Regions from separate parts of the Streptomyces sp. NPDC050509 genome, predicted to be linked through region 1. Evidence: riboswitches for the same ligand, from Rfam matches in the RefSeq annotation. Region 1 holds a riboswitch; each other region holds the start of a gene.
The links. A riboswitch is a leader RNA that binds a small molecule or an ion and turns the genes downstream of it on or off. The one in region 1 is predicted to bind S-adenosylmethionine.

Region 1 (2,260 bases):
ACCAGCTCCGTCACCCGCCCGCCCTGGCCGGCCCCGCCCTCCGTACCGCCGCCCGTACCCCCGCCCAGCGGGCGGTCGTACATCGCCTTCACGAACTGCACCTCAGGATCGGTGAGCAGCGGGCCCACGATCCCGGAGACGAAGTCCGGCGAGAACTCCCGCAGGTCGGCATCGACGAAGCACACGATGTCGCCGCTCGTCACCAGCAGCGACCGCCACAGCACCTCGCCCTTGCCGGGCAGCGCGGGCAGCCGCGGCAGGATCGCGTCCCGGTGCACCACCCGCGCGCCCGCCGCCGCGGCGACCTCGGCCGTACGGTCGGTGGAGCCGGAGTCGATCACCACCAGCTCGTCCACGAGCCGGACCCGCTCCATCAGCTCACGCCGGATGACGGCGACGATCGCGCCGACCGTCTCCTCCTCGTCGAGCGCCGGCAGGACCACGCTGACCGTGCTGCCGCGCGCCGCCTTCGCCGCCAGGAGCCGGTCGGGCGTACGGTCCCCCGCCGACCAGGAACGCCTGGTCAGCCAGTGCTCCACCTCTTCCAGCACGTTCGGTACTCCCTGCGCGGTCCTTGATATGTGCGGTATGTGCCACGACATGTGCCACGACGTGATCCATCTCGCGGTGCGGACGACTATCTCAACCCTCCACCCCTTCGGTTACAGTCTTGAACAACACGAATGACCACCGCATGCCGGGGTCATCACGTGAACAAACGCACCGGACCCAGGCTCCGGCGCCATAGCGCTCATCCAGAGGGACTGAGGGAACGGCCCGTTGAAGTCCCGGCAACCCTCCCGCCGACCGCGAGGTCACGGTGGGGAAGGTGCCAATTCCGTCTTGCGGCGAAGTACGTCGCGAGGAAGATGAGGAGAAAGGGCCTCGCCATCATGGCTGTGCAGACCGTCCCGACCGGTACGAACGAGACCGGTGCCAACGAGACCGTCGACCTCGGACCCGCCACCGCACTCTCGTGCCGCGAATGCGGAGAGCGCTTCGACCTCGGCCCCATCTTCGCCTGCGTGAGCTGTTTCGGGCCGCTCGAAGTCGCGTACGACCTGCCGAGCGGCAGCCCCGAAGAGCTGAAGAAGCGCATCGCCGAGGGCCCGGACAACATCTGGCGGTACGCGCCGCTGCTGCCCGTCCCCGCCGACGTCGCCTCGAAGCCCAACATCAACCCCGGTTTCACGAAGCTGGTCAAGGCCGACAACCTCGCCCGTGAACTGGGCGTCACCGGCTCGCTCCACATCAAGGACGACTCCGGCAACCCGACGCACTCCTTCAAGGACCGTGTCGTCGCCATCGCCGTCGAGGCCGCCCGCGCCTTCGGCTTCACCACCCTCTCCTGCTCCTCCACCGGCAACCTCGCCGGCGCTGTCGGCGCCGCCGCGGCCCGCGCCGGCTTCCGCTCCTGCGTGTTCATCCCGCACGACCTGGAGCAGGGCAAGGTCGTCATGGCCGCGGTGTACGGCGGGGACCTGGTCGGCATCGAGGGCAACTACGACGACGTCAACCGCTTCTGCTCCGAGCTCATCGGCGACCCGCTGGGCGAGGGCTGGGGCTTCGTCAACGTCAACCTGCGGCCGTACTACGGAGAGGGCTCCAAGACCCTCGCGTACGAGATCTGCGAACAGCTCGGCTGGCGGCTGCCGGACCAGATCGTCATCCCGATCGCCTCGGGGTCGCAGCTCACGAAGATCGACAAGGGGCTCCAGGAGCTGATCAAGCTCGGCCTCGTCGAGGACCGGCCGTACAAGATCTTCGGCGCCCAGGCCGAGGGCTGCTCGCCGGTCTCCACCGCCTTCAAGGCCGGGCACGACGTCGTACGGCCGCAGAAGCCGGACACCATCGCCAAGTCCCTGGCGATCGGCAACCCGGCCGACGGGCCGTACGTCCTGGACATCGCCCGGCGCACCGGCGGCGCGGTGGAGGACGTCAACGACGAGCAGATCGTCGACGCGATCAAGCTGCTGGCGCGCACCGAGGGCATCTTCGCGGAGACCGCGGGCGGCGTGACCGTCGGCGTGACGAAGAAGCTCATCGAGGCGGGCGTGCTCGACCCGGCCCTCACCACCGTCGTCCTCAACACCGGTGACGGGCTGAAGACGCTGGACGCCGTGGCGCCGACGACCGGCCCGACGGCGACGATCCGCCCGAGCCTCGACGCGTTCCGCGCCGCGGGCCTCGCCGCGAGCTGACCACGTCGCGAGCTGACCACCGACACCGAGAAAGGCTTCCCACCATGAGCGTCAAGGTC
Region 2 (2,260 bases), on a different contig from region 1:
GGTCCTGCGGGTCGCTGCCCAGCAGGGTCCTGACCAGCGGGTGGGCGCAGAACAGACCGTCCCGTACGCCGATGCCGTACTCCGCGGAGAGCGCGGCGGCGAAGTGCGAGCTGTTCCACCCCTCGACCACGAACGACAGCACGCCGACCCGCGCCGCGTCGTCGCCGAAGAGCGAGAGCACCTTGACCTCGGGCACCTCCGCCAGACCGGCGCGCACCTCGGCGACCAGCCGCTGCTCCCGCGCGGCCAGCGCGTCGAAGCCGGCCTCGGTGAGCGCCTTGCAGGCGGCGGCGATCGCGTAGACGCCGATGACGTTGGGCGAGCCCGCCTCGTGCCGGGCGGCCGTGGTGTGCCAGTCGACGTCCACGCCGCCGTCGGCACGGCGCGCCACCTTGCGGCTGGCGCCGCCGCCCGCGAGGTACGGCTCGGCCGCCTGGAGCCAGTCGGCGCGACCAGCGAGCACCCCGGAGCCGAACGGCGCGTACAGCTTGTGGCCGGAGAAAGCGATCCAGTCGACGCCGAGATCCGCGATGTCCACGGCGTGGTGCGGTACGAGCTGCGCGGCGTCGAGCACGATCCGGGCGCCGTGGGCGTGTGCGGCGGCGGCCAGCTCTCGTACGGGCCACAGCTCACCGGTCACGTTGGACGCACCCGTCACACAGACCAGCGCCGGGCCCTGCGGGTCGCGCGAGGCGAGCGCGCGCTCCAGGGTGGCGACGGCCTCGTCCGTGGTGCGCGGGGCGTCGAGGTAGGTGACCCGGGCGTCGCGCCAGGGCAGCAGGGACGCGTGGTGCTCGGTCTCGAAGACGAAGACCTGGCAGTCGGCGGGCAGCGCGGCGGCCAGCAGGTTGAGCGAGTCGGTGGTCGAGCGGGTGAAGACGACCTGGTCGCCGGCGCGGCAGCCGAGGAACTCCGCGACCGTGCGGCGGCTGCTCTCGAAGAGGTCCGTGGAGAGCTGCGAGAGGTAGCCGGCGCCGCGGTGGACGCTGCCGTAGTACGGGGCGTACGCGGCGACGTCGTCCCACACCCGCTGGAGGGCCGGGGCGCTGGCCGCGTAGTCGAGGGCCGCGTACGTCACCTCGCCGCCGGTGACGAGGGGGACGGTCACATCGGCGCCGAGCACGGGGAGCGGCGCTCCACAGGCGGGGTCGTCGGCGACGGCGGTGGCAGTGGGGGCGGCGGCGTTCGGGCGTGCGGACATGGCGTTGTCTCCCGGCGAGGAAAGTCGGAACGGCTTCAGGACCCGCACGGCTCCACGACTCCATGACGGAGCGGCGCCGGATGCGGGGGATGCCTCGACGCACGGAACGGACCGCGCGGAGGTGGTTGAAGAAGGGGCGAGGATCCGGACGGATCCTGAAGCCCTAACGCATTCGCTTGCTCACGAGACTGCTCCCTTGAGGACCAGGACCCCAAAGGTGGCAAGGGGTCCGCGCTTGCCGCAGACCTCGCTGCCTACGGCCTGGTCTTCACCCGGGGCACCCCGCCACGGACGGAGGGTTGCCGGACAGCGAGCCGGGGCCTTAATCGCTGTCACTCATGACCTTGGCCGAAAGTATGGCACAGGGGCCCGGACCGCCCAAGTCGCTGTCCGCGATACGGGACAGGCGGTACGGACGGGCGACACGGGACAGTCGATACGGGACGGGCGCTACGCGCGCGGAGCCCGCCGTCCAACAGGAGGGGGCCGGGCGCGTGTTCCGCGTCCCGGCCCCCTCCCGCCGTCAAGCGGTCAGGCGTTGCTGGCGGCCACCCAGCGGGCCAGCGCGTCCCGCGCCGCGCCCGAGTCGATCGCCTCAGCGGCCCGCGCGATGCCCGCCACGAGCTGGGTCTCCAGCGGGTCCCCCGTCGGGTCGAGCGCCACCAGCGCCGCCGCCGCGTTGAGCAGCACGGCCTCCCGTACGGGTCCGCCCTCGCCGGCCAGCAGCCGGCGCGCGACATCGGCGTTGTACGAGGCGTCCGCCCCGCGCAGCGCCTCCACGGGGACCAGTTCCAGGCCGACGTCCCGCGGGTCGAAGGGCTGCTCGGTGACCTTGCCGTCCCGTACGGTCCACACCCGCGAGGTAGCGGTGGTGGTCAGCTCGTCGAGTCCGTCGTCGCCGCGGAAGACCAGCGCCGAGTTGCCGCGGGCGGCGAGTACCCCGGCGACGATGGGCGCCATCCGCGCGTCCGCCACGCCCACGGCCTGGGATCTGACCCTGGCCGGGTTGGTGAGCGGGCCGAGGATGTTGAAGGTGGTCTGCGCGCCCAGCTCCTTGCG
Region 3 (2,260 bases), on a different contig from region 1:
TGGGGGTCGCCGTCTTGTAGTCGACCCAGGTGAAGGTCTTGTAGACGGCCTCGCCGTACTTGACCTTGTCCTTGAAGCCGGGGCTGTAGTCGATGGTGTCGTTGCCCGCGCCGTAGAAGGTGCCCTCGGCGAAGGGCTTCTGGTGCTGGGCGGCGCTGAGGTAGTTCAGGAACGTGTAGGCGGCCTTGGTGTGCGCGCTGCCCTTGGGCACGTAGTACGAGGTCAGCGCGCCGACGGCGCCGGACGCGGGGTAGCTGAAGCCGATCGGCTGCCCCTCCTCGGCCATGGCGAAGGCACGGCCGTCCCAGAAGGGCACGATCCAGGCGTCGCCGTTCTGCAGGACGGTGGAGACGCTGCCCGCGTCCGCCGGGTACGCCGAGACGCAGCCCTTGAGCGCGGCGAGCTTCTTGAACGCCTTGTCGACGTCGGCGGGGTTGGAGAGCTTGCCGCCGTCCTGGGAGACCAGCGCGGAGAAAAACTCCAGGCCCGCGTTGTAGGTCAGCGGGGGCAGCGCGACATGGCCGCAGTACTTCTTGTCGAAGATGTCGGTCCAGTCCCGGGGCGCCTGCTTGATCTTGTCGGTGCGGTAGAGCAGACCGTTGGAGCCGGTGGTCAGCGGTACGCCGTAGGAGGAGCCGTCGACCGTGGACTGCTGGGTGAGCACCGGGTCGAGCTGCTTCCAGTTCTTCAGGTCGCCGGTCTTGAGCGGCTGGAGGAGACCGCCGCCGACCGCCTGGTGCAGGGAGCCGGGGGTGAGGGCGACGACGTCGAACGGCGCGTCCTTGCCGCCCGCGGCGCGGAGCTTGGTGAGCCAGGCCGAGTCGGCCCCGTACACGAGGTTCACCTTGATGCCGGTGTCCTTCTCGAAGGGTGCGACGAAGGACTTCTTGAAGAGCTCACCCCAGGGGCCGGCGAACGCGGTGACGGTGATCTGCTCCCCCTTGGCACCGGACCCGCCGTCTCCGGAGCCGCCGGTGTCGACACCGCAGCCGGCGACGGCGGCGAGGACGGTGACGGCCGAGGCGAGGGCGAGCAGGGAGCGTCGCCCGCGAGGGCGTGACAGGGCAGGTCTCATGAGGGAAGGGCTCCTCGGTGCGGGGTGGCGTCGTACGGCGCGCCGGCCCGTGGGTGATGGTTCGCCGGCCGCTCGTCGAGCGGGGGCCGCTGGACGGGGCACCATGACGACGCTCTGTGAGGCACCGCGTCCGCTGTCATCTCGTGCTCCCGTCCCAGGTACTGGACCTGGCTGACAGGTCCGCGCTTGCTCCCGGCACATCGGTGTGCGCGTGGAGCCGTGTCATCACCCGGGGCACCCCACCGCAGAAAGGAGGGTTGCCGCCCAGCAAGCCGGGGCTTGTCGCTGGGACTCGTGACATCGAGAAACGTAACACCCTGTGGCGGCGATCTGAAGACGAGGTGGATCACATGAACATCACACCTGGATCACAGAGCAGCGGATCAGGAAAGACTGATACTGGCCAGATGTGCCGCTCCCCCCGTGGTGGGCCCGAGTGAGGAGTGCTTCTTGACACGGCCCTGAGCCGTGCCGACCATGAAGCGATCTTCCCCGCCGTCCACCGACGCAGGAGCCGTTCGTCGTGTTGTCACTGCACGCCCATGACCTGCACGCTCCCCCGCCCGGACCGTCGGGCCACCTGTCGATGGGCAGCCCGGAGGGCGACGGCGACGGCGTCCACGGACCCCTGGTCCCCGACAGCCGCAGGATCCTGCGGGGCGGGGTCCCCTGGCTTCCGGTGATGGCGGAATTCCACTTCAGCCGCTATCCGGCCGCCGAGTGGCGCGAGGAGCTGCTGAAGATCCGGGCCGGCGGGGTGGACACCGTGGCCACCTACCTCTTCTGGAACCAGCACGAGGAGAGCCGCGGGACCTTCCGTTTCGACGGCGGCCGTGATCTGCGCCGCTTCGTCCTGCTCTGCGGCGGCCTCGGGCTATCCGTCGCCGTCCGTGTCGGCCCCTGGTCGCACGGTGAGTGCCGGGGCGGCGGCTTCCCGGACTGGCTCGACGGCGCCGGTTGCGTCCCGCGCACGGACGATCCGGCCTATCTGGCGCTCGTCGAGCGGTACTTCGCCCGGATAGGCCGGGAGCTGCGCGGCCTCTCGTACGACGAGGGCGGCCCCGTCATCGCCGTACAGATCGAGAACGAGCTGTACGACGCACCCGCGCATCTGGCGACGCTGCGCCGCGCCGCGGAGGCCGCGGGCATCGCCGCCCCCTTGTGGACGGCCACGGGGTGGGACGC

Region 2: it holds a riboswitch for S-adenosylmethionine, as region 1 does, so the genes downstream of both, ACIBJC_RS24210 (aminotransferase class V-fold PLP-dependent enzyme) here and thrC (threonine synthase) in region 1, are expected to answer to the same signal.
Region 3: it holds a riboswitch for S-adenosylmethionine, as region 1 does, so the genes downstream of both, ACIBJC_RS07185 (PotD/PotF family extracellular solute-binding protein) here and thrC (threonine synthase) in region 1, are expected to answer to the same signal.

Annotation. Positions count from the first base shown of each region.
Region 1 covers NZ_JBITHL010000021.1:74,649-76,908, forward strand. Annotated here, with positions in the region: gene ACIBJC_RS37495 (glucosyl-3-phosphoglycerate synthase) at 1-551, opposite strand, end outside; SAM riboswitch class I at 749-876, shown strand; gene thrC (threonine synthase) at 894-2,201, shown strand; gene ACIBJC_RS37505 (ubiquitin-like small modifier protein 1) at 2,246-2,260, shown strand, end outside.
Region 2 covers NZ_JBITHL010000008.1:336,354-338,613, reverse strand. Annotated here, with positions in the region: gene ACIBJC_RS24210 (aminotransferase class V-fold PLP-dependent enzyme) at 1-1,201, opposite strand, end outside; SAM riboswitch class IV at 1,428-1,545, opposite strand; gene trpD (anthranilate phosphoribosyltransferase) at 1,733-2,260, opposite strand, start outside.
Region 3 covers NZ_JBITHL010000002.1:421,342-423,601, reverse strand. Annotated here, with positions in the region: gene ACIBJC_RS07185 (PotD/PotF family extracellular solute-binding protein) at 1-1,075, opposite strand, end outside; SAM riboswitch class IV at 1,253-1,375, opposite strand; gene ACIBJC_RS07180 (beta-galactosidase) at 1,599-2,260, shown strand, end outside.